Regions from separate parts of the Micromonospora sp. NPDC049559 genome, predicted to be linked through region 3. Evidence: riboswitches for the same ligand, from Rfam matches in the RefSeq annotation. Region 3 holds a riboswitch; each other region holds the start of a gene.
The links. Region 3 has a riboswitch for cobalamin ahead of AB0J86_RS17710 (VWA domain-containing protein). Riboswitches for the same ligand answer to the same signal wherever they lie in the genome.

Region 1 (10,191 bases), on a different contig from region 3:
CCGGCCGGTCCGCGACGGGATCGTCCGGCCGGTCCAAGGCGGTCCCGCCCGGCGGCCGGTCGGCGGCGGCCCGGTCCGGCGCCGACGTCGCCGGCATCCCGGACGCGGAGAGCGCGGCGCGCAGCCGGGCCGCCACCCGCGCGGCCCCGCCGGCCAGCTCGGCCAGCCGCCAGGCCGACGAGCCCTGGGCGGCCCGCTCGTCCAGGAAGGCCCGCGCCGCGAGCAGCGCGGCCCCGGCGGCCTCGCCCGGGCGGACCCGTACGCCGGTGTCGACGCGGTCGAGCAGCAGCGCCAGCGCGCCGTCCCCGACGGCGAGCAGCCCGACGTCGCCGCCGAACCCGGTCACGTCGCCCCGCCCGTCGTCGAGCGTGAACAGGAACCGCCCCGGCAGCCCGGCCAGTACCGGGTCGGCGCAGAGCCCCTCGTCCAGCGCCGTCACGAGCGGGCGCACGTCGTACCGGCCGGCGCCGTCGCGCCCGCTCAGCGGCGAGGCGATCACGTTGCGTACCCGCTCGTGGCTGGGCGACGGGAGCAGGCCCGCCGCCGCCAGCCGCCCGGCGAACTCCCGCTCACCCTCCGGGGCCAGGCCCCGCAGCTGCAGGTTGCCCCGGGAGGTCAGCTCCAGGGCACCGTCACCGAACTCGGCCGCGGCGGCGGCGAGCACGGCGAGCTGACCGGCGCGCAGCCGGCCGCCCGGTGCCCGTACCCGGACCAGCCCGCCGTCGGCGGCGCGATGCGGCCGCAGGGTGCCCGGGCAGGCGTCCGGCGCGGAACGAGGTGACCACACCCGGCGGATACTACGGGCTGCCGCGACCGGATCGCCGCTGGTGCCGCCGCCGCTGCCGGAGCGCCGGCTTGACGAACGGCTCCCGAATCATGAGAGTGTGGGGCGCTGTACGCGGCGGCAGGTGGAGGAAGCCGGTGAGATTCCGGCGCGGTCCCGCCACTGTCACCGGGGAGCGGACCCCACCGACGGTCACGGCCCATCCGGGCGGGAAGACCGGGGCGAGCGACGATCCGGGAGCCAGGAGACTCCGGGCCGCCGTCAGCGGTGCGAGACGGGCAAGCGGGCCCGGCGCGCGCCGTGTGGTCGCCAACGCCGCCCGGCTCCACGGGCGGTTCCGCGCCACGACCCGACGACCCGGGGCGCGGACCCCGAGTGAGGACCGACCATGCCGTACCGCGAGCGCCCGTCCGCCGCGCACCCCGCCGGCGGTGCCGCGTGATCCTGCTGCTCTCCACCTCGGACACCGACCTGCTCAGCGCCCGCGCCAGCGGCGCGGAGTTCCGGCTGGCCAACCCCGCCCGGGTCGAGGTCGCGGACCTGCCCGCGCTGCTCGACGGCGTCGAGCTGGTCGTGGTACGCCTCCTCGGCGGCTACCGGGCCTGGGAGGAAGGGCTCGACGCGCTGCTGGCCGGGGCGCTGCCGGTGGTGCTGCTCGGCGGCGAGCAGGCCCCCGACGCCGAGCTGATGCGCCGCTCGACGGTGCCGGCGGGGGTCGCCGCCGAGGCGCACGCGTACCTGGCCCATGGCGGCCCGGCGAACCTCGGCGAGCTGTACCGCTTCCTCTCCGACACGGTGCTGCTCACCGGCCACGGCTTCGCCGCCCCGGCGCCCACCCCGGCCTGGGGCCGGCTGGAGCGGACGGCGCGCCGCGTCGACGGGCCGGGCGTGTCCGCCGCGCAGCCGGGTGTGCCCGTCGTGCGGCCGGGCGTGCCCGCCGACGGGCCCGTGGTCGGCGTGCTGTACTACCGGGCCCATCACGTCGCCGGCAACACCGGGTTCGTCGAGGCGCTCTGCGACGCTATCGAGGCCGCCGGTGGCCGGCCGCTGCCGGTTTACTGCGCCTCGCTGCGCAGCGCCGAACCGGAGCTGCTCGCCACCCTCGCCGAGGCGGACGCGCTGGTCGTGACGGTGCTCGCGGCCGGCGGTACCCGGCCCGCCGAGGCGGGAGCCGGCGGCGAGGACGACGCCTGGGACGTCGGCGCGCTCGCCGCGCTGGACGTACCGATCCTGCAGGGGCTCTGCCTGACCAGCAGCCGGGCCAGCTGGGCGGCGAACGACGACGGGCTCAGCCCGCTGGACACGGCCACCCAGGTGGCGATCCCCGAGTTCGACGGGCGCCTGATCACCGTGCCGTTCTCGTTCAAGGAGATCGACTCGGACGGGCTGACCGTCTACGTGGCCGACCCGGAGCGGGCCGCCCGGGTCGCCGGCATCGCCGTACGGCACGCCGCGCTGCGGCACGTACCGCCGGCCGAGCGCCGGGTGGTGCTGATGCTCTCGGCGTACCCGACGAAGCACTCCCGGATCGGCAACGCGGTCGGCCTGGACACCCCGGCCAGCGTGGTGCGGCTGCTCGCCGCCCTGCGCGAGCGGGGCTACGACATCGGACCGGCCGACGGGCCGGACGCGCTGCCGGGTGTGGCCGCGGGCGACGGCGACGCGCTGGTGCACGCCCTGATCGCGGCGGGCGGGCAGGATCCCGACTGGCTGACCGAGGAGCAGCTGGAGGGCAACCCGATCCGCATCCCCGCCGACCGCTACCGGGCCTGGTACGACACGCTGCCGGCCGAGCTGCGGGAGGGGATGGAACGGCACTGGGGACCGCCGCCCGGCGAACTCTTCGTCGACCGCTCCCGCGACCCGGGCGGCGAGATCGTGCTGGCCGGGCTGCGCGCCGGCAACGTCGTGGTGATGGTGCAGCCGCCCCGTGGTTTCGGGGAGAACCCGATCGCCATCTACCACGACCCGGACCTGCCGCCGAGCCACCACTACCTGGCCGCGTACCGGTGGCTCGCCGACGAGTTCGGCGCGCACGCGGTGGTGCACGTCGGCAAGCACGGCAACCTGGAGTGGCTGCCCGGCAAGACGCTCGGCATGTCGGCGGCGTGCGGCCCGGACGCGGCGCTGGGCGACCTGCCCCTGATCTACCCGTTCCTGGTCAACGACCCGGGCGAGGGTACGCAGGCCAAGCGGCGCGCCCACGCCACCCTGGTCGACCACCTCATCCCGCCGATGGCGCGGGCCGACAGCTACGGCGACCTCGCGCGGCTGGAGCAGCTGCTCGACGAGCACTCCTCGATCGCGGCGCTCGACCCGGCCAAGCTGCCCGCCATCCGCGCCCAGATCTGGACGCTGATCCGGGCGGCCCGGCTCGACCACGACCTCGGCATCGCCGACCGCCCGCACGACGCGGAGTTCGACGACTTCCTGCTGCACGTCGACGGCTGGCTCTGCGAGGTGAAGGACGTGCAGATCCGCGACGGGCTGCACGTGCTCGGCCAGCCGCCGGCCGGTGAGACGCGGGTCGACCTGGTCCTGGCCATGCTGCGGGCCCGGCAGATGTGGGCCGGCCAGGTCGCCGCGTTGCCCGGCCTGCGGGAGGCGCTGGGGCTCACCGAGTCGGGCGAGGCCGCCCGCGGCGACGTGGACCGGGTCGAGGAGCTGGCCCGGTCGCTGGTCGCCGCGATGGAGCGGCGGGACTGGCGTCCCGGTTCGGCCGCCGAGGTCTGCCGCGAGCTGCTGACCGGCCCCGGCACCGACGCCGACACCGGCGGCGACCCGCCCGGCGAGGCCGGCATCGACAACTCCGCCGGCAACGCCACTGGCACCGGCAGCTCCGCCGGCACCGGCGCGGACGGGCCGGCGACGGGCCCGGACCGCGACGCCGTGGTACGCGTGCTCGAGTTCGCGGCCACCGAGATCGTGCCGCGGCTGGCCCGTACCACCGACGAGCTCACCGCGGTGCTGCACGCCCTCGACGGCGGGTACGTGCCGGCCGGGCCGAGCGGCTCCCCGCTGCGCGGCCTGGTCAACGTCCTGCCGACCGGGCGCAACTTCTACTCCGTCGACCCGAAGGCCGTGCCGAGCCGGCTGGCCTGGGAGACCGGTCAGGCGATGGCCGACTCGCTGCTGGCCCGGTACCGGGCCGACACGGGCGAGTGGCCGCGCTCGGTCGGGCTCTCCATGTGGGGCACCAGCGCCATGCGTACCGCGGGCGACGACATCGCCGAGGTGCTGGCCCTGCTCGGCGTGCGGCCCCGGTGGGACGAGGCGTCGCGCCGGGTCACCGGCCTGGCGCCGATCGACCTGGCCGAGCTGGGCCGGCCCCGCATCGACGTGACCATGCGGATCAGCGGTTTCTTCCGGGACGCGTTCCCGCACGTGGTGGGGCTGCTCGACGACGCGGTGCGGCTGGTCGCCGGGCTGGACGAGCCGGACGAGGCGAACTACGTACGGGCACACGCCCGGACCGACCTGGCCGGGCACGGCGACGAACGGCGCGCCACCCTGCGCATCTTCGGCTCGAAGCCCGGCGCGTACGGGGCCGGGCTGCTGCCGCTGATCGACAGCCGGAACTGGCGCGGTGACGCCGACCTGGCCGAGGTGTACGCGGTCTGGGGCGGCTACGCCTACGGGCGCGGCGTGGACGGGGTGGCGGCGCGCGGCGACATGGAGAACGCGTACCGGCGCATCGCGGTGGCGGTGAAGAACACCGACAGCCGGGAGCACGACATCGCCGACTCCGACGACTACTTCCAGTACCACGGCGGCATGATCGCCACGGTACGGGCGCTGAGCGGGCGGAGCCCGGTCGCGTACGTCGGGGACAGCACCCGCCCGGACGCGGTCCGGACCCGTACCCTCGGCGAGGAGACGGCGCGGGTCTTCCGGGCCAGGGTGGTGAACCCGCGCTGGCTGGCCGCGATGCGCCGGCACGGCTACAAGGGCGCGTTCGAGCTGGCCGCGACGGTGGACTACCTCTTCGGGTACGACGCCACGGCCGGCGTGGTCGCGGACTGGATGTACGAGAAGCTCACCGAGGCGTACGTGCTCGACCCGGAGAACCGCAAGTTCCTCAGCGAGTCGAACCCGTGGGCGCTGCACGGCATCACCGAGCGGCTGCTGGAGGCCGCCGGCCGGGGGCTCTGGGAGCGCCCGGAGCCGGCCACCCTGGACGCCCTGCGTGAGCTGTACGTGCAGACCGAGGGCGACCTGGAGGACGGCACGTCCGGGCGGTGAGCGGGCGGCCGGCGTACCGGGGTCGGGCGGCCGTCGCGGCGAAGGTGTCGTACGGCGGCGGTAGCGTCGCCGGGTGGTCACCGTCGACGACGTACGCGCACTGGCCCGGACGCTGCCGCGCACCAGCGAGCACCTGATCCGCGACCGGGTCAAGTTCCGGGTCGGCGCCATCGTCTACGTGGCGTTCTCCCGGGACGAGACGACGATGGGCTTCGGGTTCCCGAAGGAGGAGCGCGACGCCCTGATCGCCGGCGACCCGGAGCTGTTCTTCCTCCCGCCCCCCGCCGACCTGCGTTTCAACTGGGCCTGCTGCCGGCTCGACCGGCTCGATCACGACCACATGACCGAACTGGTCACCGAGGCGTGGCGGATGGTGGTCCCCAAGTTCCTCGCCCGGCAGCGCCTGGGCGACTGACCGCACCGGGCGCGCGCCGGCGCCGGGCTGCCGGATGTGGCGGGAAAGCGTGTGAAATTGCCGGTCCGCACCGGTCGGCGCGACGGCCGGATCGAAGAATCGATGGCCGGTCAATCGAATGGTCGACCCCGAGTCTCTTACCGGACAATGCGCCTCGTGTTCGCGTGAGCGCGGCGATAGGCTTATTTCCGCCATCGAGAAGGGGCGTTCTTCTGATGACGGGTGTCCGCGTCTTCCAAACGCGTTTCGATCACGTGAAGCACAATGTCGAGCAGGTGATCCACGGTAAGTCCCGCACGGTCTCGTTGGCCTTGGTCTGCCTGTTCGCCGAGGGGCACCTGCTGATCGAGGACGTGCCCGGGCTGGCCAAGACCTCTTTGGCCAAGGCGATCGCCAAATCCATCGGCGGAGAGTTCAACAGGATACAGTTCACCCCCGACCTCCTGCCCTCCGACCTGGTCGGCGCACAGATATTCCATCGCGCCACGGAGGATTTCTCGTTCCATCGGGGTCCGGTCTTCTGCAATGTCCTGCTCGGTGACGAGATCAATCGGGCCGCACCGAAAACACAGTCCGCATTGTTGCAGGTCATGGCCGAGCGCCAGGTGACCGTCGGGCTTGAGACGGCTCTCGTACATCGTCCGTTCATCTGTTTGGCGACCCAGAACCCGCTCGACCACCAGGGCACCTATCCCCTGTCCGAAGGGCTGCTCGACCGGTTCATGATGCGGCTGCCGATGGGATATCCGGACGAGTCGGCCGAAGAGAAGATCGTGAAACAGGAGCTGGCCGACCAGACGCCCGACGCCCTCAAGCCGGTGCTGACCCTCGCCGAGGTGAGGGAGATGCTGGCGGCGGTCCGCGAGGTCGCCGTCAGCGACGAGCTGACCGGGTACGTGGTCCGGATCATCCGCGCCACCCGGGACCTGCGGCGCACGATGCGGCAGGTGGTCCGGCTCGGGATCAGCCCGCGCGGCGCCATCGCGCTCGGATTGGCGGCCCGGGTCCAGGCGGCCTCGCGCGGCCAGCGGTACGTCACCCCGGACGACGTCAAGGACGTGGCCGTACCCGTCCTCGGCCACCGACTGCTGCTGACCGGGGAGGCGGAGGCCGCGGGTACGGACCCGGAGGAACTGGTGGCGGAGGTGCTGCGGGACGTCGCCGTGACGAGGCCGCGGTGACCGGCCGGCGCCGGACCCGGCCCCGGCTCACCCGGACCGGCCGCCGGGTGCTGGCCGCCGCGGCGCTGCTGGTGCCGGCCGGCGCCGTCGCCGACTATCCGGAGCTGGTCACGATCGGCCTGGCCGGGGCCCTCGCCCTCGGGTACGGCCTGCTGCGGACGGTGGTGCCGCCGCAGGTGCGCGCCGAGCGCCGGTTCGAACCGGGGCGGCTGCCCGAGGGCGGCTCCGCCCGCTGCCGGGTCACCGTCTCGAACCCGGGCCGCCGCCGCAGCGGCCCGGCCGAGGTGGTCGACCCGGCGACCGCGACGTCCCTGCGGGTACCGGCCGTCCCGCCGGGCGGGCGCCACGAGGTCGAGCCGTACGAGGTGGTCTTCGAGCGCCGGGGCGTGCACCGGCTCCCGCCGCCGCTCGTCGGTCGGGCCGACCCGTTCGGGCTGTGGCGCCAGGGGGTGGCGCACGGGCAGCCGAGCGTGGTCACCGTGCATCCCCGGGTCCACCCCGTGCTCGTGCCCGGCGTGGACCGTACGGCCGCACCGTCGCGCCGGGCCACGCGCGCGGGCGCGGTCTCGGACGACAGCTCCTTCCACACCCTGCGGCCGTACGAGCCCGGCGACGACCACCGCCTGATCCACTGGATGTCCTCCGCCCGTACCGGCGACCTGATGGTCCGCGAGGAGCGGGTGCCGCCGAGCCGTCCCGGCTGCGTGGTGGTGCTCGACACCGGGGCGCACCGGTACGGGCCGGAGCTGTTCGACGAGGCGGTCCGGGTGGCCGCCGCCATCTGCGTCTCCGCCATCCGCTCCGGCGTACCGGCCAGCCTGCGCGGCCCCGCCGGCACCGCGACGTCGGAGACGGCGGTGCTGGACCTGCTCACCACGGTCACCACCGGCCCGGCGCGGCGGGGTCTGCCGGCGATCGTGCCGCCGGCCCCGCCCGCCGCACCGACGGCCCTGATCCTGGTGACCGGGCGGATCGAGGCGGACGAACCGGCGGCGCTCGCCCGGACGGCCCCGGCGTGGGCGGCGGTACACGTGGTCGCGGTCGACGCGGACGAGTCGGCGCCCGCCCCGGCGGCCGCGCCCGTCTCCGTCGTCCGGGTCGGCGGCAGCGCCGACTTCGTACGACTGTGGCGGCGGCCGTGACCGCGCCCGCGCGGCCCACGTCGGCCGTGACCGCGCCCGCCCGTCCGACCGCGGCCGTGGCGCTCGGGCTGCTGGCGACGCTGGCCGGCGGGCTGCTCTACCGGGGCTTCTTCGCTGGGACCGGATATCTGGTCCCGCTGCTGGTCGCCGCGGTGGCCGGGATCGCCTTCGGACTGCTCGCCGGCCGGCGCGGGTCGCCGGCCGGGCTGCTGCTGGCCGGCTGCGGGATCGCCGCGCTGCTGACCGCGTACCTGGCCTTCCCCGGGACGCTCTGGCACGGGCTGCCCGGCGTGCGGACGGCCGCCGCCGTCCTGGCGGGCGTCGGCGGCGGCTGGGCGCGGATGCTGTCGGCGCGGGTGCCCACGGGGGCGGTCGGGGAGCTGCTCGTGGCGCCGCTGCTCACGCACTTCGGCGCGGCGGCCGGCGCGACCGTCCTCGCGGTGCGCACCCGGTCGGCGGTGGCACCGGTCGCCCCGCCGCTCGCCTCGTTCGTCGTGGCGCTGGTGCTCTCCGGTCCCGCCGTCGTCGACTCGCTGCCGGCCACGACGCTGCTCGTCGTGGCGGCGGCGGCAACGCTGGCGGTACGCCGCTCCGGCCGGCCCGCCCCCGCCGACCGAGGCGGTCGGGGCGGCCCCGGGCGGATCGGCGCGGCGCTGGCGCCGGCGGTCCTCGTGGCCGTGGTCGCCCTCGCCACCGCCGGGCTGGCCCTCGGTCCGGTGCGCGTGCTGGCCGCCGGAGCCGACCGGGCCGACGCCGGCCGCCTGCTCCGGCCGCCGGTCCGGGTCGCGCCGGTGGTCGATCCACTGTCGACGGTCCGGGTCGAGCTGCGGCGAAACCCGCCCCGGCCGCTCTTCTCGCTGGAGGTCGTCGCCGGGCCGCCGGCCGCCCTCGGCGATCGGGTCCGGCTGATGGCGCTCGACCGGTACGACGGGGTGCTGTGGAGCACCGACGCCCGGCACCTGCCCGTCGGCCGCGCCCCGGCCGGCGGCGGCACCGGCACCGACACCGGCGCGGACGAGGTGCGGTTCCGGGTCACCCTGGACGGGCTCGCCGGGCCGTTCCTACCGGTGGCGGGCCGGCCGTACCGGGTCGACGCGCAGACCCCGGGGCCGTACCGGTTCGCGGTCGCCGACGATCCCGCCACGCTCGTCACCGACCCGCCCGGCGCGGCCGGGCTCGGCTACGCCGTCACCGCGCGGGTACGCCCGGCCGACGCCGGCTTCGACGCGGCGGTACCGGACGGCGCCGCCGACCCGCGCCTGCGGGAGCTGCCCGGCGAACCGCCCCGCGCGCTCGCCGAGCTGCTGGACCGGCTCACCGCCCCGGCCGCCCGCCCGGTCGACAAGCTCCGCGCCGTCGAGCGGCACCTGCGGTCGCTGCCGTACGACCTCGACGCGCCGCCCGGGCACTCGTACGCGGCGCTCGCCGTGGCCGGCGGCGGCGCGGGCCACGCGGAACAGCGTGCCGCCGCGTTCGCGGTGCTGGCCCGGATGCTCGGCTACCCGGCGCGGGTCGTGGTCGGCTTCCGCCTGCCGCCGGGGGAGCGGGGACGGTACGCGGTCACCACGCGGGAGGCCCACGCCTGGCCGGAGGTCCGGTTCGCCGGGTACGGCTGGATGCCGTTCGAACCGACCGGCGACAGCCCCGCCGTTCCCGGCCGGGTCGCTCCGGTCCCGCCGCCGGCCACCCCGGCGCCGGATCCGAGCCCTTCCGCCGTCGCGACACCCGTGCCGGAGGCCCCGGCCTGGGTCGGCTCCGCCGGGCTGGGCCGCGTGTTGCCGCTGCTCGTGGCACCGGTGCTGCTCGGCGTGCTCGCGCTGCCGCTGGTACCGCTGGCCCGGGCGCTGCGGCGGCGGCGCCGGCGCACCCGGGGCACGACCACGAGCCGGCTGGCCGGCGCGTGGGCCGAGACGATGGAACGGCTCCGGTACCGCCGGGTGCCGCTGACCTCCGCCATGACGCCCGTCGAGATCGCCCGGGAGGCGGCGCGGCGGGTGCCGGCGCCCGCCGGAGCACCGGGCCCACCGGAGTTGACGCTGCTGGCCGGGGCGGTCACCGCGGCGTTCTTCGACGTGACGGCTCCGGACGAGCCGGCGGTGCGGGCCGCCTGGGATCTCGAAGCCGTCGTCCGCCGCTGGCTGCGGTACCCGCCGACGTCGTACCGGCGGTATCTGGCCTCGTTCGACCCCCGGCCGTTCCTGGCCCACCGCCGCCCGTCGCGTGGGTGGTGGCGGTCGAGGGCGGACCGGTACCGCGCCTCGCCGACGGCGGAACCGGGTCGGGAGGGGGTGGCCCGATGATCGAGCCGCGCCCGTGGAGGCCGCCACCCGGCGGTCCCGCCGGTCCGACCCGGCCGGCCCGGGCGGTCGGCGCCGGTCCGTTGACCCGCGCCGGCGGTCCGGGCCGGTTGGCCCGAACCCTCGGCGC
Region 2 (10,191 bases), on a different contig from region 3:
TGGGCGGTCACGCGTGAATCCGTCGCGGGCACGCCGTCCCCGAAACCACGTGCGTCACCCCGGTCAGAAGGCCTCGTCGAGCGCGACCGAGCCGGGTACGGCCACCTGGTAGGCCGAGACCCGCCGCTCGAAGAAGTTGGTCAGCTCCTGCACGTCCTGCAACTCCATGAACGGGAACGGGTTGGTCGAGCCGTAGTGCGCCGGCAGGTCCAGCCGGGCCAGCCGCTGGTCCGCCACGTACTCCAGGTACCGGCGCATGTCGGTCGTGTTCATGCCGGGCAGGCCGTCGCCGCAGAGGTCGCGGGCGAAGGCCAGCTCGGCCTCGACCGCCTCGGTCAGCATCCGGGTCACGTCGGCGGCCATCTCCGCGTCGAAGAGGTCCGGCTCCTCGCGCCGTACCGTGTCCACCACCGCGAACGCGAACTCCATGTGCATCGACTCGTCCCGGAAGACCCAGTTGGTGCCGGTGGCGAGCCCGGGCAGCAGGCCGCGCGAGCGCAGCCAGTAGACGTACGCGAAGGCGCCGTAGAAGAAGAGCCCCTCGACGCAGGCGGCGAAGCAGATCAGGTTGAGCAGGAACGCCCGCCGGTCCGCCCGGTCCCGCAGCTGGGCCAGCGAGCCGATCGAGTCGATCCAGCGGAAGCAGAACCGCGCCTTGTCCCGGATCGACGGGATGTGCTCCACCGCCGCGAACGCCCGCGCCCGCTCGTCCGGATCGGGCAGGTACGTGTCCAGCAGGGTCAGGTAGAACTGGACGTGCACCGCCTCCTCGAAGAGCTGGCGGGAGAGGTAGAGCCGGGCCTCCGGCGCGTTGACGTGCTGGTACAGGTTGAGCACCAGGTTGTTGGCCACGATCGAGTCGCCGGTGGCGAAGAAGGCGACCAGCCGGTTCACCAGGTGCCGCTCCTGGGCGGTGAGCCGGGCCAGGTCCGGTACGTCGGAGGCGAGGTCCACCTCCTCCACCGTCCAGGCGTTGCGGATCGCCGCGCGGAACCGCTCGTAGAAGGCCGGGTACCGCATCGGCCGCAGGGTCAGGTCCATCCCGGGGTCGAGCAGCATCTGCCGGCTTCCCGGCCGGACGGCGGCGGTCGACGGGTCGGTCACTGGCACGCCTCGCAGTTCTCGGGGTTCTCCAGGGAACAGGCGACGGCGTCGTCGCCCGCGCCGATCAGGCTGTTGGGAAGAGGCCCTGCTACCACCGGATGCGACAACACGGGGCTCTTCCTGACAACCGTGGTCTGCGCGATCCGGGTCGCCGGGCGGGAGCGCAGATAGTAGGTGGTCTTCAGGCCGGCCCGCCACGCGTAGGCGTACATCGAGGAGAGCTTGCCGATGGTCGGGTCGGCCTGGAAGAGGTTCAGCGACTGCGACTGGTCGACGTACGGCGCCCGCGCCGCCGCCAGGTCGATCAGCGCCTTCTGCGGCAGTTCCCACGCGGTCCGGTACAGCTCGCGCAGCTCGGCCGGCAGGTCCAGTCCGGCGACCGAGCCGTCCGCCCGCTTGATCGCGTCCCGGGTCGCCGGCGTCCACCGGCCCAGCCGCTTGAGATCGGCGACCAGATGGCGGTTGAGCTGGAGGAACTCGCCGGAGAGCGTCTCGCGCTTGAAGACGTTGGAGACGTACGGCTCGACGCACTCGGAGCAGCCGGCGATCGAGGCGATCGTGGCGGTCGGCGCGATGGCGACCAGCAGCGAGTTGCGCAGGCCGTGCCGGGCCACCTGCTCCCGTACCGCCGCCCAGGCCTCGGTACGCGCCGGGGTGGCGGCCGGCCAGTGGTCGAGGTGGAGCACCCCGCCGGCCGCCCGGGTCAGCGGGTACGCCGGATGGGCGCCGTGGCGGGCCGCGAGCGCGGCCGACGTCCCGTACGCGGCCAGGGCGATCTCCTCGGCGATCCGGGTGGAGAGCGCCGTCGCGGCCGGTGAGTCGAACGGCAGCCGCAGCGCGGCGAAGACGTCCGCCAGCCCCATCACGCCGAGCCCGATCGGCCGCCAGCGCCGGTGCGCCGTGGCCGCCTGCTCGGTGGGGAAGTAGTTGCGGTCGATGGCGCTGTCCAGCGCGGTGACCGCGATGCGTACCGTCTCGGCGAGCGCGGCCAGGTCCAGCCGCTCGGCCGCGAGGTCCGTGGCGGGCTCCGACGAAGGCAGGCTTGGAGCCGACGGGTTCGAGGCCACGGCGCCGGACGACGCGCCCGACGCAGACGCGCCGGCCGGGCGCAGGTGTGCGGCGAGGTTGATCGAGCCGATGGTGCAGACCGCGGTCTCGCCGTCGCTGGTCACCTCCAGGATCTCGGTGCAGAGGTTGGAGTGGTGCACCACGCCACCGCCGGCGCCGACCTGGTTGCAGGTGCGGTTCGCCACGTCCTTGAAGGTCATCCAGCCGTTGCCGGTCTGCGCGAGGGTACGCATCATCCGGGCGTACAGCGTCCGGGCCGGCAGCGTACGGACGGCCCGGCCCGCCGCCTCCGCCGCCCGGTACGCCGCGTCGAACTCGTCGCCCCAGAGGTCGACCAACTCCGGCACGTCCTTCGGGTCGAAGAGGGACCACTCCGTGTCGGCCTCGACCCGGCGCATGAACTCGTCGGGCACCCAGTTCGCCAGGTTCAGGTTGTGGGTGCGGCGGGCCTCGTCGCCGGTGCTGTCCCGCAGCTCCAGGAACTCCTCAATGTCGGCGTGCCAGGTGTCGAGGTAGACGCAGGCCGCACCCTTGCGCCGGCCGCCCTGGTTGACCGCCGCGACGCTGGCGTCCAGGGTGCGCAGCCACGGCACGATCCCGTGCGAGTACCCGTTGGTGCCGCGGATCAGCGAACCACGGGAGCGGACCCGGGACCAGGAGATGCCGATCCCACCCGCGTACTTGGACAGGCGCGCCACCTGCGTGTACCGCTCGTAGATCGAGTCGAGTTCGTCCCGGGGCGAGTCCACCAGGAAGCAGGAGGAGAGCTGCTGGTGTCGGGTGCCGGCGTTGAAGAGCGTGGGAGAGCTGGGCAGGTACGCCAGCCGGGCCATCAGCCGGTAGAGACCGGCGGCGGCCTCGGTCGCCTCGGCCACCTCCGCCTCGGCGGCGGCCGTCCCATCCGCCCCGTCCGCCCCGCCGGTCGGGACGGCGGCGTCGCCGTCCGCCGGCGTGCCGCCGATCGGTACGGCCAGGGCCGTCGCCACCCGGAGGAAGAAGTGCTGCGGCGCCTCCAGCACCGCGCGGGTCTCGGGATGCCGCAGCAGGTACCGGTCGTAGACGGTACGCAGCCCGAAGAACTCGAACGCGTCGTCGGCGGCCGGGTCGAGCAGGGCGTCCAGCGCGGCGGCGTGCGCGGCCACGAAGTCGGCGAACGCGGGATCGAGCAGCCCCTGGGCCTGCGCGGCGGCGACGGACGCGCTGAACGAGTCGATGCCCTGCGCGGCGGTCTCCCGCCGGATCTGGTCGGCGAGCAGCCGGGCGGCGAGGCGGGCGTACTGCGGGTCCTCGCCGATCAGCCCGGCCGCGGCCGAGATGGCGAGCTGGTGCAGCTCGGCGGCGTCGGCCGTGGCCGTCCGTCCGGAGCGGACCAGCTCGATCAGCCGCTCCGGGTCGGTGTCGGGCAGGTCGCGACAGTGCGCGGCGACGGCGGCGCGTAGCCGTCCAATGTGGTCTTGCTCGGGTGGTGCGATGGTGGCGGATGCCGACACGTGCTACTCCTCGGTCTGGGGATCCGGAGACCCCGCGGAGGGCACGACGGCACGCCGAACCACCGCCGGTCGGTGTTCCGGCGGCAACCCGTACGACCCGACGGCCCCCCGCGAGGCCCCGAGCTCGGACCGGCCCACGGTGGTGTGCGCCGCGCTGGTACGCGTGGCGGCCACGGCGGGATCCGGTCCTCGGCGTACCGGACGGGCGCCCGGTACGCATTGCTGGCAGGTCTTCGGACTCGCGGGCAGGGCACGTCGCCGTGCTTGCCTACTGACCGTCGCTTCCCGGGGCACGGCTGGCCGTTCCGGCGTACGCGCTCGCGCCGGAAAACCGTGCTCCAGTGCTCATGACGGAGGTCGTTCCCGCTCACCGCTGCGGGGCAGTCCCGGACTCGCACCGGGTTCCCTCTTCGGCGGTGGCGCCTGGCTGACAGCACCGCCTGGCCGGCCGTCCACCTCGGGTACGGCCGAACCAGCAATGCACTGATCCTAGATCTAGTGGGGTGTTTCCCGTCAACACACCAGATGATGTGGGCGTGTCGCGGTGCGGAGTTCGCTCCCAGCGGTCAGCCGCGCTCGATGAGTTACCGCCGCCCTCGACTCTCGACTCTCGGCTCTCGGCTCTCGGCTCTCGGCTCTCGGCCTTCGGCCCTCGACGGAGCGTTCACGTGCGTCATCGAACCGCCTGGGCAACGTGGGGTGCGACGAATCGCCGGAGTGGTAGGGCGACGAGCAGCGCGACCGCGACCAGGAGGCCGCTGACCAACACGGGGCCGAGATGGCCAGCGCCGGACGCGAGGGCGGCGGCAGCGGCGACGGGGCCGCCAGCGGCACCGAGGTTGAGCGCCGCGGTCGCATACGAGCCTCCCATGGTGGGAGCGCCCGCTGCGGCGTAGAGCACCCTGGCGATCAGGGTGCTACCCAACGCGAAGGAGAGCGCGCCCTGTACGAACACGAGGAGCAGGAGCGCCACCGGCTGGGCGGCCAGCGCAGCCAACGCGACCCAGCCGAGCAACAGCAACGGGCCACCGACGGCGATCACGATGCCGGGACGCTGATCCGAGAGCCGTCCCGCGACGGTGACACCGACGAAGGACCCGACACCGAAGAGCACCAGCACCACCGGAACCCACAGCTCGCCCAGGCCGGCGGTCTCGGTCACGATCGGTGCCAGGAAGGTGAACGTCGCGAAGGTGGCGGCGTTGACCAGGGCGCCGAGCAGCATGACCAGGACCAGTGCGGGCATCGCCAGCTGGGCGATCTCGTCCCGAAGAGACGAGCCGGCCGCGGTGGCCCGGGGTGCCGCTCCGACCCGGGCCGGGATGCCCTTCACGACGCCGAAGGCAGCGGGAAGGCAGAGCAGCGCGATCGCCCAGAAGGTCGCCCGCCAGCCGAGCACCGTGCCGAGCAGTGCGCCGCCGGGGACTCCGGCGATGGTGGCCACCGTCGTACCCGAGAGCAGTACCGCCAACGCGCGCCCTTTCCGATCGGACGCGACGAGCGTGCCTGCCGTGCTCAGCGCCACGGCCAGGAAGCCCGCGTTGGCGAGGGCGGCGACCACCCGGGTGACGAGCAGGACGGGGAAACTGGTCGTGAGGGCGCCCACGACGTGGGTCGCGGCGAAGACCAGCACGAAGCCCAGCAGGCTGGCCCGGGCGGGCCACCGGCGGGCGAGCGCCGCCATCAGCGGCGCGCCGATGATCATCCCGACGGCGAACGCCGAGGTGAGAAGCCCGGCGGCCCCGACCGACACGTCGAGGTCTGTGGCGATGTCCGGCAGCAGGCCGGCGAGCATGAACTCCGAGGTGCCCGTGGCGAAGACGGCCACGGCGAGCAGGTAGAGCGGCAGAGGCATCGGGAACTCCGAGGTGAGAGAGAACGAGGAGACGTCTCGTCACCGCGGCCAGCGCCCCAGGGTCGCGCGCGAATATCCCAGGCAGCGAAGACTGCCGGGTAGCGGACGATGAACTCAGCGGTTCAGGGAGCTGACGGCGTGACCGAAAGCCCCCACCTTGGATGCCTCAGGGCTCGACATGGCGCAACAGTACTCAGATCCACCGGTCCGCACGCAACCGACTTCCGCCCGGGGCGTGGGTCGTCCACCCCGTGCCCCCGCGACAACCGGTCAGGCGGCGCGCTCCCGGGGCCGGTCGCCCCGCCCGTGCCGGGCCGCGCCCCGGCGCGGCCGCATCGGAGGGCTGCCGCTGCCGGCACCGGCGGCGATGCCGGCCACGCCCTCCCGGACCGCGTCGCGGGCGTCCCGGCGGGCCTGCCATCCCAGCTCGCGGTTGGCCCGGCCGCAGTCCATCAGCGGCACCTCGGCGGTCAGGTCCAACCAGCCCGGATCGCCCGGTACCAGCCGGAAGTGCCAGGCGGCCTTGGCGACCAACCGCAGCAGGGGCAGCGGCGCCGGCACCGTGTGCCCCTTCAGCTCCCGCGCCAGCATCGTGGCGTCCAGCACCGGTTCGGCGGCGATGTTGAAGGCGCCGACGCGGTCGTTGCGGAGCGCCAGCAGGTACGCCTCGGCCGCGTCGTCGGCGTGCACCACCTGGCTGCGCAGCCGCCGGTTGCGGGGCAGGATCGGCAGCCGGCCGGAGCGGAAGATCGAGACGGGGGTGAGCAGCCGCCCGAGGAAGTAGCGGCTGATCTCGGCGCCCGCCTCCCGCTGGAACACCACCCCGGTCCGGATCCGCACCACCCGCAGCTCGGGCGCCTCCCGTTCCACGCCGTCGAGCAACGCCTCGACCGCGGCCTTGTCGACGCTGTAGGCGGAGGCGGCCACGCCGTTGACCGGCCAGTTCTCGTCCACCCGCTGGTCCTTCGGCCCGGGGGAGTAGGCCCCGAACGAGGAGGCGTAGACGAGCTTCGGCACACCGGCCCGTTGCAGGGCGCGGACGACGGTACGGGTGCCGGTGACGTTCGTACGCCGCAGCCGGCCCCGGTTCCGGCTCGGCTGGACCTGCCAGGCCAGATGCACCACCGCGTCGGCGCCCCGGAACCAGCCCGCGAGATCGTCCGTACGGCCGGGGTCGCCGAGGTCGATCGCGTGCCACTCCACCCCCTCGTACGGTGGCCCGGCGTCCCGTCCCGGCACCCGGCGGGCGAAGCCCACCACCTCGATGTCGGGCTCGCTGACGAGCCGGCGCAGCAGCGCGGTACCGACGTTGCCGGTGGCTCCGGTGATCGCGATTCGCATCTCAGCCTTTACCCGGGAGCCGGAGCGCCATGCCTCGGCGCCCCGCGACCGGATCGGCGGCTGCGCGGCGGGCCGGGAACGAGGACCGGCGGGGCGCGGTGCGCCGGGAACCGGAACCGGCAAGGTGCGGCGCGCCGGGGGCGCGACCGTGTCCTGCCGTTCGCTCTCGCACCGGGTCGCCCGTTCGGGCCGTTTGGGGCGCGACGGAGCGGGAAGTAGCCAATCGTGCGCGAACTCTTGACCAGGCTGGAAACGACGACCCGGCTCGATCCGCTCAGCGACCGGATGCAGCGGTCGGTCATGTCGCTGCTGCGCGGTCAGCGAATCAGGGACATCCTGCACGGCGTCTGGCTCGGCCACCCGCTGCACCCGGCGTTGGTCCAGCTGCCGATCGGGGCGTGGTTCTCCGCCGCGGTGCTCGACCTGCTGCCCAACCAGCGGCGGGCGGCGACCGTACTGCTCGGGGTCGGCACGGTCAGCGCGCTGCCGGCGGCGGTCGCCGGCGCGAACGACTGGGCGTCGCAGTCGCGGGAGCAGCGCCGGGTCGGGCTCGTGCACGCGCTGGCGAACTCGACCGGCCTGCTGCTCTTCAGCGGCTCGCTCGCCGCGCGGCTGACCGGGCGGCACGGTGTCGGCCGGCTGCTGAGCATGCTCGGGCTGGCGGCGGCGGGCGGCGGGGCGTACCTCGGCGGGCACCTGGCGTACAAGCAGGCGGCCGGGGTCAACCACGGCGTACCGGAGCTGAACCTGATCGAGGACGGCTGGCACCCCATCGCCGACCTGGCGACCCTGCCCGAGGCGACGCTGCTCACCCGGCAGTTGAACGACGTGTCGGTGGTGGTCTACCGGGACGGCGACGAGATCACCGTGATGCTGGAGCGCTGCGCCCACCAGAGCGGCCCGCTCGGCCAGGGCGAGGTGGTCCGGGTCGACGGCAAGACGTGCGTGGTCTGTCCGTGGCACGGCAGCACGTTCCAGCTCGGCGGCGGCGAGGTCGTGCACGGTCCGGCCGGTACCGACCAGCAGGTGCTCCCGACCCGGGTGATCGGCGGCGTGCTGGAGGCCCGCCTGCCCTGAGCACGCCTCGACCAGCGAGATCGCGCTACTGCCCGGATCCAGGCCCCTCCCGAGCTGGTGAGGGCACTGGATCCGGGCAGTAGCGCGCTCGTTCGGTGTGGCGGTGACCGCTCACCGGACCCGGTCGCGCAGTCGGTGCCGGCCGGAGGCGATACGCCCCGGCGCGGGGCGGCGCCGGAGCCCGAGCAGCGCCCCGACCTGCGCGCCGACCATGCTGGCCGCGGCGAGCACCGCGGTGACCGCGAGCGGGCGGTTCAGCTCTTCCGGCTCGGCCGCGCGGGAGGCGCCGAAGGTGAAGGTGCTGACCCCGTCGCGCGACTGCTCCTCCGACCCGCCGGTCCCCACCTGCGCGGGCACGCCCCACTCCGCGCCGCCCGCCGGACCGCCGGCCTGCGTCCCACCCCCGGGCTGCGCCGGACCGCCCCGCTCCGGGCCGCCCGGGCCGGCGCCGACCCGGGGCGGGGCGCCCGCTCCGGCCGGCTCGGCATCGCCCGGCTGCTGGTGCGGCGAGGGAACCTCGGGCCAGCCGCCCGGCGGGGGCGGCGCCGCGACCAGGCCGGTGGCGTGGTCGCGTACGCCCCGGTCGACCGCGTGGTCCGGAAGGTGCAGGAGCTGTCCCTCCCGGATCCGGTCCGGGTTGTGGATCTTGTTGAGTCGGGCCAGCTCCGGGTACCGGTCGAAGTCCCCGAGATAGCGGTCCGCGATCTCGCCGAGGTAGTCGTCGCGCTCGACCCGGTAGACCGGCTCGGGCAGCGCCGGACCGGTCGCCGGCGCGGCCTGCGGGCCGGGGGGCGGCACGGAGACGATCACCGGTCCCTCCGCCGACGGCGCCGGTTGGGCCGCCGTCGCGACGGCCGGTAGGGCCGCGCTCGCGGTTGCCGCCGCCGGGCTCGCGGCGATGATCAGCGCCACCGACCCGACCAGCGCCGCCGCGGCCCGCTGCTGGCGGCCCAACCCGGGCAGCCGTACCGCCGGCCGGCGCAGCACCCGGGCCGGAATCTCCACCAGTACCGACAGCGCGAACGTCGCCCAGCCGAGCCAGCCCACGACGGCCAGCGCGCGCAGGAAGAGCTGCCCGTCGTCCCGGCTGGTCAGCACAGTGGTGATCTCGTTGAGCCCGGGTACGTGGTCCGGCAGCGGATTGCCGGCCAGGGCCACGAGCGCGGCCGGCGCGCCGAGAAGCAGCGCGAGCAGCACGACGAGCGCGCCGATGCCGGTACCGATCCGGCCGGCCCGGCTCGTCGCGGAGCGACCCGGTGTTGGCATGGTCCCGCCTCCCTGTTCAGTCCGAAGTGGTCACGAGTTCGACGGTCGCCGTACCCCGGGTCACGTAGGTGTCGGGGAAGCCGAAGAGGTCGAGCATCGCGGTGTCGTACGTGATCCAGACCGTGACGGTCAGGTGTTCGCCGTCGGCGGAGGGCTCGGCCGTGCCGGTCACCCCGGGCTCGTCGAGCCGCGCCAGGTAGAGGTTGGCCGCGTTCCGGGCGTCCTCGGGGTCGACCACCTTCGCGTCCCCGTCGACGGCCGCCGCCACGTCGATCGCCTGGCCCCCGGCGCGGGCCGCCTCGGCGGCGAGGTTGTCGGCCCGCTGCATCGCCCGCACCCGGCCGGCCCCGTCCACCACCAGCCCGATGATCACGAGGACCGCCACCAGCGCGATCGCCAGGAAGACACTCACCCGGCCCTGGTCCGCCGGCCGCCGACCCGTCGAAGGCCCGGCCGGCCGGGCCGCGCGGAACGCGTACCGGTGCCTCGGCGGGCCCGCGTACCGGCCGGCGGGGCGGCGAGGCGCGCGGCCGCGGCTCACGACCGGCTCCGGTACCAGTCGAGCGGCGAGGTGAAGGCGGCGGTCAGCACGGTCGAGTCCAGCGGGCCGGGCAGCGGCAGGTCGGCGAACGAGAGTTCGCAGGTGACGCTGACCGAGACCACGGGCGGGTCGGCGGGGTCCGCCGGTCCGACCGGTCGGGCGAAGTCGGTCACGTCCGTTCGCACCGACAGCGCCGCGCAGTCCAGCCCCTGGTTCCGCAGCGACTCGTCCACGGCGGCGCGGGCGTTGGCGTCGGCCGCGGCGGCGGTACGGGAGATGGAGGCGGCCCGGGCGGCGTCGTGCGCCGCCACCTCGATGGCGTTCTGCGCGACCACGCCGCGCCCGGCCACCGCGGCCAGCGCCACCAGCAGCAGGAAGACCGGTACGAGGATGGTCACCTCGATCGAGACCGAGCCCCGCTCGCGCCCGGCCATCACTCGACCGTGAAG
Region 3 (10,191 bases):
GACCTTCCACTTGGGGCTCTTCACGAACTGGAACACCGCGATCGGCCAGCCGGCGCTCCAGGCGCGCAGTGCCATGCCGAACGCCGCGGTCGACTTGCCCTTGCCCTGGCCGGTGTGGACCGCCAGCACCGGCTGGCGGCGCCGCTGCCGGGTGGTGAGTCCGTCGTCGGGGATCTGTTCCGGCTTGCCCTGCGGCATCTCAGGCCACCTTTCCGAGCTGGTGCAGCGCGTCCAGCGGTACGCAGTCGGCGTCGAGGGCGGCGGCGAGCCGGCGGGCCAGGCCGAGGCGTACCGGCCCGGTCTCGCAGTCGACCACCACCGCCGCGACGCCGGCCAGCGCCGGCACCGCCGTCAACGGGTCGGGCCCGCTGGTGGCCCGGCCGTCGGTGACCACCACGAGCAGGGGACGGCGGCGCGCGTCGCGGCGGCGCTCGCCGTGCAGGGTCAGCGCCGCCTGCCGCAGGCCCGCCGCGAGCGGGGTACGCCCGCCGGTGCGCAGTTGCGCGAGGCGCAGCACGCCCACCTCGTGGCTGGCGGTCGGCTCCAGCACCGTGCTGGCCTCGGCGCCCCGGAACGTGATCATCCCGACCTTGTCCCGCCGCTGGTAGGCGTCGCGCAGCAGGGAGAGCACCGCGGTCTTGACCACCCGCATCCGGTGCCGCGCCGCCATCGAACCGGAGGCGTCCACCACGAAGAGCACGAGGTTGGACTCGCGCCCGACGTACACGGCCTGGCGCAGGTCGCGGGCGGCCGGGCGGCGGGCGCCGCGCTCGGCGGCGGCGCGCAGGGTGGCCGGCAGGTGCGGGCTGGTCACCGCCCCCGACGAGGCGCGCGCCCCGACGACCCGGCCCCGCCGGGCGTACGCCGGGGAGCGGCGGCCGGTGTGCGCCCCGGCGCCCCGGCCGCGCACCGTCAGCACCCGGGGCCGGTACGGCGCCGCGGCCGGTTCGGCGCTGGCGGCGCGCCCTCCGGTCGACCCGGCGTCGGGCGCGTCGCTCGGGTCCTGCCCCGCACCGACGGGCTCGGTCGACGTCCGCGCGGTCGAGGTCGGCGCGGTCGGTGCGTCGCCGGTGCCGCCGTCGGTGCCGGTCCCCGGGCCGCCGCCGCCCGGCGTGCCGGCGTCGGGCCCGTCGTTCCCGGCGCCCCGGTCGTCCCGGCCGCCGCCGTCCGGGGCACCGCCGCCGTCCGGGTCGGAACCGCCCGGGTCGGGGTCGCCGGGTCCCGGCGGTTCCGGTTCGTCGTCGCCGCCGAACTTCCGCAGCGTCTCCTCCAGCCGCTCCCGGTCGGTGCCGGGCGGGTCCAGCGGGTCGCGGCGGCGCCGGTGCGGCAGCGCGAGCCGCGCCGCGTCGCGTACCTCCGCCGCGCCGACCACGGCCCGGCCGTGCCAGGCGGCGAGCGCGACGGCGGTACGGGCGACCACGATGTCGGCGCGCAGCCCGTCCACGCCGTAGTGCAGGCAGATCGCCGCGATCCGGTCCAGCTCGGCGTCGGGGAGCCGCACCGACGGCAGCCGGTCCCGGGCCGCCGCGATCCGCTCGGCCAGCGCGGCTTCCTCCCCGCGCCACCGGGCGGCGAAGCCCTCCGGATCGGCCTCGTACGCCAGCCGGCGGCGGACCACCTCGGCCCGGTCGGCCGTCTCCCCGGGCGCGGCCACCGAAACGACCAGTCCGAACCGGTCGACCAGCTGCGGCCGCGGCTCGCCCTCCTCCGGGTTCATCGTGCCGACCAGCAGGAACCGGGCCGCGTGCTTGACCGAGACGCCGTCGCGCTCGACGTGGGCGCGCCCCATCGCGGCGGCGTCCAGGAGCAGGTCCACCAGGTGGTCCGGGAGCAGGTTGACCTCGTCGACGTAGAGCACCCCGCGGTGCGCGGCGGCCAGCAGGCCCGGCTCGTATGCCTTGACCCCGTCGGCGAGGGCGCGTTGCAGGTCCAGCGTGCCGACGACCCGGTCCTCGGTGGCGCCGACCGGCAGCTCGACCAGCGCGGCGCGGCGGCGCCGGGCGGCGAGCGGGCCGGGCTCGTGCGGCCCGTCCGGGCAGGACGGGTCGGGGCCGGCGGGGTCGCAGGCGAAGCGGCAGCCGGTGACGACGTCGACCTCGGGCAGCAGCGCGGCGAGCGCCCGGACAACGGTGGACTTGGCGGTGCCCTTCTCGCCCCGGACCAGCACCCCGCCGACGGCCGGGGAGACCGCGGTGAGCAGCAGCGCGAGGCGCAGTTCGGCGAGGCCGACGACGGCGGAGAACGGGTACGGCGCGGTCATCCCGCGCTCAGGCATGCGGCCACGCTCGGTCCCTTCCGCGGGTGTCCACGCCCGCGTGTTGTGGGTGGTGAGCGGCCGGAGTCTCCTGGCTCCCGGATCGACGCTTCCCCTCGACCTTCCAGCCTCTCGGCCGTGGCCCGTGCGTGAGGGGTCACTCCCCGGTCACAGTGGCGGGACCGTCCCGGATTCGCACCGGGTTCCTCCGCGCACCGCTCGTCGCGCCATGTTGTCCCACCGGGTGCCCCGCCGTCAACGCGACGCGGCCCGTCCCCGACCGGCCGGCCGCCGAGATCACATCCCGGCGGGCCTGGACCCGCGGCCGCGCGCTCAGCTCTCCGGTACGAGCGCGGTGATGGTGGCGACCTCCTCGGGCGTCAGCCGGAGCGCGGCCGCCGCCAGGTTCTCCCGGAGGTGGGCCGGGCTGGTCGTGCCGGGGATCGGCAGGATGACCGGCGAGCGGTGCAGCTGCCAGGCGAGGGCGATCTGCCGTACGGTCGCGTCGTGCCGCCGGGCGATGGGTTCGAGGGCCGCCGTGATCCGGTCCGGGTCCCCGCCATCGGCGATGCTCACCGGGTGCCAGGGCGAGAAGACCACGGCCGACGCCTCGGCGGCGGCGAGCAGTTCGGCCCCGGCCCGGCTGGTCGGCACCTGCTCCACGCCCGCCCGGTTGCTCACGTTGTAGAGCGCGGTGACCGCGGCGATGTCGACGATGCCCTGGGCGGTACGGAACTGTTCGAGCGTGACGTTGGAGAGCCCGATGTGCCGGATCAGGCCCTGCTCGCGCAGCTCCGCGAGGGTGGCGATCTGCTCCTCGAAGGGCGCGTCGGCGGCCCGGCCGCTGTGCAGGTAGTACAGGTCGATCCGCTCGACCCCGAGCCGGCGGGCGCTCATGTGCGCGCTCTGCCGCAGGTAGTTGGGGTTGCCCACCGCGCCCAGCGTGGAGTAGTCGTACCCGCCCCGGACGAAGCCGCCCTTGGTCGCGATCACCAGCCCCTCCGGGTACGGGTGGAGCGCGTCGCGGATGAGCAGTTCGTTGGCGTGCGGGCCGTAGACGTCGGCGGTGTCGATGAAGGTGACCCCGGCCGCCACCACCTCCCGCAGCAGCGCGATGCCGGCGTCTCGGTCGGGGTACTCGCCCCAGACCTGCGCGCCGGTGAGCTGCATGGCGCCGTAGCCGATCCGGTTGACGACGAGGTCACCGCCGATGGTCAGGGTACCGGCGGCCCCGGCCGCGACGGTTCCGCCGTTGGTCGCGGCCCCGCCGTTGGCCGCGGCCCCGCCGTTGGTTACGGCTCCGCCGGCTTCGGCGTTGGTGGGCATGGCGGGACCGGCCTTCCCTGTGAACGAGGCAATACGGAGGCAGCCCTCCACGTTAGCGGAGGCAATCCTCCGATCGCAATCGCCGACGCGACGCCGCCACTATCGCGATGTTCCTCCAGAAATCGCCTATCCACGCCCGAAGCACGAACAACCGGGTCAGCCACGCTCGCGGCGCCAGGCGGCGACGACCTCGTCCACGTCGAAGGTCCGGAGCACCACCGGCGGCCCGTCGAGCAGGCCCCGGCGGGCCCGGACGATTCGCTCGTTCAGCCCGGCGACGATCTCGCGTACGGTCGACTCCGCGGAAACCCGGGCCAGCGTACGCATCAGCTCCTCGGCCTCCTTGCGCACCTGGAGGGAGGCCGGCGCGAGGCCCGTGAGGTTCTCCCGGCGGATCCACTCCTTGATCCACCAGTTCTCGTCGTGGAGTTCGCCACGGTCGGGCAGGGGCTTGCCGGCGCCGGGCAGGTTGTCGAACTCGCCCCGCTCCTGCGCCTCGCGGATTTGCCGCTCGATCCGGGACTCGTACCGGCTGACCACGCGCGTCACCCCCGCCTCGACCTCGCCGTACGCCGAAATCCTACCGGCGCAACCGCAGGGTGACGATCTGGAACGGGCGCAGCCGCAGCGCGACGCTCCCACCGTCGTCCGCGCCGTCGAGCGTGACCGGCTCCGCGTCGGCGAGCGGGCGTTCCAGCAGGTCGGCGTGGTACGCCCCGGTCGCCGGGAAACGGGTGCGCAACCGGGCGGCGGCCCGCCCGCCGAGCGACTCGTAGAGGCGGACCACCAGGTCGCCGGAGCGGTCGTCGGCGAGCTTGACCGCCTCGACCACCACGGCCGGGTTGTCGACCGTGACCAGCGGGGCGACCCCGGTGCCGCCGGGCACCCGCCGGGGCGGCAGGTTGAGCTGGTACCCCTCGCGCACCGCGTCGCCGATCGCCGCGCCGGCGACCAGCGCGTAGCGGAACCGGTGCAGGCCCTGGTCGGTACGCGGGTCGGGGTAGCGGGGGGCGCGCAGCAGCGACAGCCGGACGACCGTGCTGGTGGCGACCCCGTCGACGCCGGTGGCCCGGGTCACGTCGTGTCCGTAGGTGGAGTCGTTGACCACGGCGACGCCGTACCCGGGCTCGGCGACGTGCACGAAGCGGTGCGCGGGGATCTCGAACTTCGCCGCGTCCCAGCTGGTGTTGCCGTGCGTCGGGCGGTACACGTGACCGAACTGGATCTCGCAGGCGCAGCGGTCGGTGTGCACGTCGGCCGGGAGCGCCACCTTGAGGATCGCCTCGACCTCGTGCCAGTCCACCTCGGTGTCGAACTCGACCAGCCCGGTACCGGGCCGCAGGCTGGTCCGCTGGGTCACCCGGGAGGCGCCGAAGTGGCGGACCACCGAGACGGTGGCCACGCCGGCCGCGTCGACCTCGGCGGTGAGCCGCTCGACGCCGGTGAGGTCGGTGTGCCGGTTGCGGTAGAACGAGTCGATGTCCCAGGCGTCCCAGGCGTTGGGCAGGTCGGCGTGGAGCTGGAGCAGGTTGCCGGCCGCCCCGGCCGGGATCACCTCCCGGTCGGCGGCGAGGTCGACCAGGGACGTGACCAGGCCGCGCGCGTCGACGGTGAGGCGTACCAGGCCGTTGTCGAGCAGGTGGCCGCCGTCGGCGGTACCGGTCAGGCGTACCGGGACCGGGTCGGGCCGGGCGGTCGCCACGGCCGCGCCGAGCGCGGGCGTACCGTCGGCGGTGGCGTGCGGGGCGGCGTTGAAGACGACCGTCGCGTCCCCCTCGCCCGCCAGCGCCCGCAGCGCGCCGGCAATCAGCTCCTCCAGCTCGGCGCGGATCTCCGCGTACGTCGCCTCGGCCTCCCGGTGCACCCAGGCGATCGAGCTGCCGGGCAGGATGTCGTGGAACTGGTGCAGCAGCACCGTCTTCCAGAGCCGGTCCAGCGCCTCGTACGGGTAGTCGGCGAGCCCGGCGACGGCGGCGGTGGCGCACCAGAGCTCGGCCTCGCGCAGCAGGTGTTCGCTGCGCCGGTTGCCCTGCTTGGTGCGCGCCTGGCTGGTGTAGGTGCCGCGGTGCAGCTCCAGGTAGAGCTCGCCGACCCAGACCGGCGGCTCCGGGTACTCGGCCTCGGCGGCCTCGAAGAACTGCCGCGGGGTGCCGAGGCCGACCCGGGGCGAGCCCTCCAGGTCGGCGGTGCGGTGCGCCCGGGCGATCATCTCCCGGGTCGGCCCGCCCCCGCCGTTGCCCCAGCCGAACGGGACGAGAAAGCGGGTGGCGTGCCCCTTCTCGGCGAAGTTGCCCGCGGCGTGCGCCAGCTCCTTGCCGGAGAGGTCGCTGTTGTACGTGTCGACCGGCGGGAAGTGCGTGAAGACCCGGGTGCCGTCGATGCCCTCCCAGGCGAACGTGTGGTGCGGGAAGCGGTTCACCTGGTTCCAGGAGATCTTCTGGGTGAGAAACCAGCGCGACCCGGAGAGGCGGACGAGCTGCGGCAACGCGGCCGAGTAGCCGAACGAGTCGGGCAGCCAGACCTCCCGCGTCTCGAGGCCGAACTCCTCCAGGAAGAAGCGCTTGCCGTGGACGAACTGGCGGGCGAGCGCCTCTCCGCCGGGCAGGTTGGTGTCGGACTCCACCCACATGCCGCCGACCGGCACGAACTGGCCGGTGGCGACCCGCTCGGCGACCTTCGCGAAGAGCGCCGGCTGCTGGGACTTGAGCCAGGCGAGCTGCTGCGCCTGCGACATGGCGAACGTGAAGTCGGGGTGCTCGGCCATCAGCGCCGTGACGTTGGCGGTGGTCCGGGCCACCTTGCGCATCGTCTCGCGCAGCGGCCAGAGCCAGGCCGAGTCGATGTGGGCGTGGCCGGTCGCGGTGATCCGCGGCGCGCTGGCGTTCGCGGGCCGGGACAGCACCTCGGTGAGCTGCTTGCGCGCCGCGGCGGCGGTACCGGCGACGTCGTGCAGGTCGATCGCGTCGAGCGCGCGCTCCAAAGCGCGTACCAGCTCGAAGCGGCGCGGGTCGCGCAGCCCGAGTTCGCGCATCAGCCCGTTGAGTACCTCCAGGTCCTGGACGAGTTCCCAGACCTCGGTCTCCAGCACGGCCAGGTCGAGCCGGCCGAGCCGGTAGAGCGGCTCGCTGCCGGCCGTCTCCCGCTCGCCGAGCGTGGTCGGTCCGGAGGGCTGACCGATCAGCGGGTTGGCCCCCGCCTCGACGAGGTATTCGACCCGCTCACCGCCGCGGGCCGACGCCGCCACCGGCAGCCAGGCGTTGCGCGGGTTGAGCCCCTTCACCGGTACGCCGTCCGGCGTGTACGCCAGCCCCTCGCACTGGAAGCCGGCCCGGTCCGCCTCGAAGCCGAGGTCGACCACGGCCTCCACCCGCCGGCCGGCCCAGTCGGCCGGTACCTCGCCGGTGAGGTGGAACCAGACGGTGCTCCAGGGCGGCCCCCACGGGTCGCCGGAGCGCACCGGCTCGTAGTCGGCGGTACGGGCGCGCGCGAACGGGACCGGCTCGCCCGGCGCGGTCCAGGCCCGCACGGTCAGCGGTACGCGGTGCGAGTAGATCGCGGGTCGGAGGCGTTCGGTCAGGACACGGTCGAGTCGCTGTTCGACGAGGCTCCGGTCGTCGTGCATGGGCTTCCACTACTCCTTACGGCGCGCCGGCCGGACCGCCACCGGTCACCGCCGCGGCGCGACGGGTCGACCGGCACGGTCCGGCCGGGTAGGGCAGCACCGCCCCCCGGATCATGATCGGGATCATAGTGTGGCGGGCGGCGGTCGAAGGGGCGGAGCGGAGGCGGTACGGGTACGCCCCGCCGGGGTTCGCAAAACGTTAAGACTGATCCACAATCTACCGGGAACCCGGCCCGTGTCGATAGCTCCCGGCCGTCACGCCGACTGCCGGCGTACCAGCCGGGCCGGGACGACGACCTCGGCCGACGGGTTGCCGGCCGCACCGCCGAGCCGGTCCAGCAGGAGCCGCCCGCACGCCTGGCCGATCTCCCGGGCCGGATTGGCCATCGTGGTCAGCTGGGGCGACACGAGGCTGGCCGCCTCGATGTCGTCGAAGCCCATGACGGCGATCTCCTCGGGCACCCGCAGGCCGCGCGTGCGGGCCACGTCGAGCGCGCCGATCGCCATCATGTCGTTGGCGCAGAGCACCGCGTCCGGCGGTCGCGGCAGCGCCAGCAGCTGGGCGAGGCCGTCGGCGCCGCCCGCGCGGCTGAACCGGGTGTACGCGACCAGCTCCGGCCCGGCCGGGGCGCCGGCCTCGACCAGCGCGGCCCGGTAGCCGGCCACCCGCTCCGCCGCCGGCCCCTCGGCGGCCTGCCCGCAGATGAACCCGATCCGCCGGTAGCCGCGACGCAGCAGGTAGCGGGTCGCCTCCGCGGCGCCGCCCTCGTCGTCGCTGTGGACGAGGTCCACCCCGCGCTGCACCTGACGCCCGCCGAGGCGGACGACCGGCGTACCCGCCTCGATCACCGGCCGCAGGTCCTCGGCGTGGGTGTGGAAGACGGCGAAGGCGATGCCGTCCACCTGCCGGGAGATCATCTTGTCGAGCGCGGCGCGCTCCAGCTCCCGGTCCCCGTTGGTGTTCGTGATGATCTCGTCGTAGCCGGCGGGACCGAGCACGTCCTGCAGGCCGCGGGCGAGCAGCGGGTAGAACGGGTTGGTGATGTCCGGGATGACCAGTCCGACGGTCAGGCTGCGCCCGGCGCGCAGCCCCCGGGCCAGCACGTTCGGCCGGTAGCCCAGCTCCTCGATCGCCGCGAGCACGCGCTGGCGGGTGGCCGCCGAGACCGGCCGCCGGCCGTTGAGGGTGTGCGAGACCGTCGTGGCGCTGACCCCGGCCAGCTCCGCCACCTGGCCGATGCTCGGCCGGGCGCCGCGAGACGGCACCGCCGCCCCCTCTCCCACCGCCGTACGACGGCGGCGGGCACGATACCCGCCCGAGCCGGCGGCCATCGGATCGTACTTACTCGACGCCGGCACGCCAACGCCTCGACCGACGTCGAGATTCCGGGGCGAGCGGCGGCGGGTGTACCGGAGTTACCGAAACATTTTCGAAATGCCGGCCGGCACCTCATTGACACGGTCCGGACTCCGCTCGTAACTTCGTGATCGAAGCGCTTCGACTGGCCGGCGCCACGGTGGCGTACCCGGCGACCCGCCCCAGCAGGAGGCCGGAACATGAACCGAAGGAAAGCCACCGGCGCGCTCGCGACCGCGCTGCTCACCCTGGCCACCCTCGGCCTGACGGGCTGCGGCGCCGACGCCGGCGACGGTGACGGCAAGACCCTGCGGCTCTGGCACTACGAGGGCGCCAACAGCGCCATGGGCATCGCCTGGGCCGAGGCGATCAAACAGTTCGAGGCGAGCCATCCCGGCGTCAAGGTGACCTACGAGGAGAAGGGCTTCGAGCAGATCCGCCAGAACGCCGGGATGATCCTCAACTCCGACCAGGCGCCGGACATCCTGGAGTACAACAAGGGCAACGCCTCCGCCGGGCTCCTCTCCAAGCAGGGCCTGCTCACGGACCTGACCGCCGAGGCGACCAGGCGCGGCTGGGACAAGGCCGTCTCCCCCAGCGTCGCCACCACCTCCAAGTACGACCGCAACGGCGTCATGGGCGGCGACAAGTGGTTCGGCGTGCCTAACTACGGCGAGTACGTGATGGTCTACTACAACCAGGACCTGTTCGCGAAGTACCAGCTCCAGGTGCCGACCAGCCTGGCCGAGTTCGAGTCGGTGCTCGACACGTTCGCGCGCAACAAGGTCACGCCGCTGTCGGTGGGCGGCGCCGAGTACCCGGCCCAGCAGATCCTCTACGAGCTGGCCCTCTCGAAGGCGGACCGGTCCTTCGTGGACGGCTTCCAGCTCTACAAGCACAGGGTGGACCTCACCGGCCCGGAGTTCAGCTTCGGCGCCACCCGGTTCGCCGACTGGGTGCGCAGGGGCTACCTCGACAAGAACTCGGCCGGGATCAAGGCCGAGGACATGGGGGTGGCGTTCGAGCAGGGCAAGTACCCGATCCTCATCTCCGGCAGCTGGTGGTACGGGCGCTTCGCCGACGAGATCAAGAACTTCCGGTGGGGCACCTTCCTCTTCCCCGGCAACACCCTCCACCCCGGATCGGGCGGCAACCTCTGGGTGGTGCCGACCAACGCGAAGAACAAGCAGCTCGCGTACGACTTCATCGACGTCACGCTGAAGCCGGAGATCCAGAACCTGCTCGGCAACTCGGGCGGCGTACCGCTGGCCGCCGATCCGGCCGCGATCACCAACCCGAAGGCCAAGGAGCTGATCGAGAACTTCAACCGGCTCAACGGCTCGGACGGGCTCGCCTTCTATCCCGACTGGGCGGCCCCCGGCTACTACGACGTGCTGGTCGCCGGCGTCCAGAACCTGATCAACGGGACCAAGAGCCCGGAGCAGGTGCTCGACGAGATCGCCAAGCCGTACCAGGAGAACCTGGCCAGCATCGGCAAGTGACGCCCGGGTGGGCGCCGGAGAGCCCTGGCGCCCACCGCGACCGGAGGTATCCCCCATGGCAAGCACGCTCGCCCGCGGGCGGCGGTCACGACCGGGCCAGGGCTACGCGATCTTCCTGCTCCCCGGCGTG

Region 1: linked by a shared signal. The riboswitch ahead of cobN (cobaltochelatase subunit CobN) and the one ahead of AB0J86_RS17710 (VWA domain-containing protein) in region 3 are both predicted to bind cobalamin.
Region 2: linked by a shared signal. The riboswitch ahead of AB0J86_RS01080 (ribonucleoside-diphosphate reductase subunit alpha) and the one ahead of AB0J86_RS17710 (VWA domain-containing protein) in region 3 are both predicted to bind cobalamin.

What each region holds. Positions count from the first base shown of each region.
Region 1 is NZ_JBFAPK010000016.1:22,241-32,431, forward strand. Features, by position in the region: gene AB0J86_RS18660 (precorrin-3B synthase) at 1-787, opposite strand, end outside; cobalamin riboswitch at 912-1,035, shown strand; gene cobN (cobaltochelatase subunit CobN) at 1,223-5,026, shown strand; gene AB0J86_RS18670 (MmcQ/YjbR family DNA-binding protein) at 5,100-5,441, shown strand; gene AB0J86_RS18675 (MoxR family ATPase) at 5,606-6,622, shown strand; gene AB0J86_RS18680 (DUF58 domain-containing protein) at 6,619-7,764, shown strand; gene AB0J86_RS18685 (transglutaminase-like domain-containing protein) at 7,761-10,064, shown strand; gene AB0J86_RS18690 (LamG-like jellyroll fold domain-containing protein) at 10,061-10,191, shown strand, end outside.
Region 2 is NZ_JBFAPK010000001.1:237,847-248,037, reverse strand. Features, by position in the region: gene AB0J86_RS01085 (ribonucleotide-diphosphate reductase subunit beta) at 64-1,059, opposite strand; gene AB0J86_RS01080 (ribonucleoside-diphosphate reductase subunit alpha) at 1,101-3,554, opposite strand; cobalamin riboswitch at 3,890-4,073, opposite strand; gene AB0J86_RS01075 (Cmx/CmrA family chloramphenicol efflux MFS transporter) at 4,336-5,517, opposite strand; gene AB0J86_RS01070 (NAD-dependent epimerase/dehydratase family protein) at 5,788-6,858, opposite strand; gene AB0J86_RS01065 (Rieske (2Fe-2S) protein) at 7,084-7,935, shown strand; gene AB0J86_RS01060 (LysM peptidoglycan-binding domain-containing protein) at 8,047-9,201, opposite strand; gene AB0J86_RS01055 (hypothetical protein) at 9,218-9,613, opposite strand; gene AB0J86_RS01050 (TadE/TadG family type IV pilus assembly protein) at 9,739-10,176, opposite strand; gene AB0J86_RS01045 (TadE family protein) at 10,176-10,191, opposite strand, start outside.
Region 3 is NZ_JBFAPK010000014.1:134,456-144,646, reverse strand. Features, by position in the region: gene cobO (cob(I)yrinic acid a,c-diamide adenosyltransferase) at 1-198, opposite strand, end outside; gene AB0J86_RS17710 (VWA domain-containing protein) at 200-2,275, opposite strand; cobalamin riboswitch at 2,339-2,463, opposite strand; gene AB0J86_RS17705 (aldo/keto reductase) at 2,588-3,580, opposite strand; gene AB0J86_RS17700 (DUF1992 domain-containing protein) at 3,737-4,129, opposite strand; gene AB0J86_RS17695 (glycoside hydrolase family 38 C-terminal domain-containing protein) at 4,161-7,202, opposite strand; gene AB0J86_RS17690 (LacI family DNA-binding transcriptional regulator) at 7,458-8,468, opposite strand; gene AB0J86_RS17685 (extracellular solute-binding protein) at 8,760-10,061, shown strand; gene AB0J86_RS17680 (sugar ABC transporter permease) at 10,117-10,191, shown strand, end outside.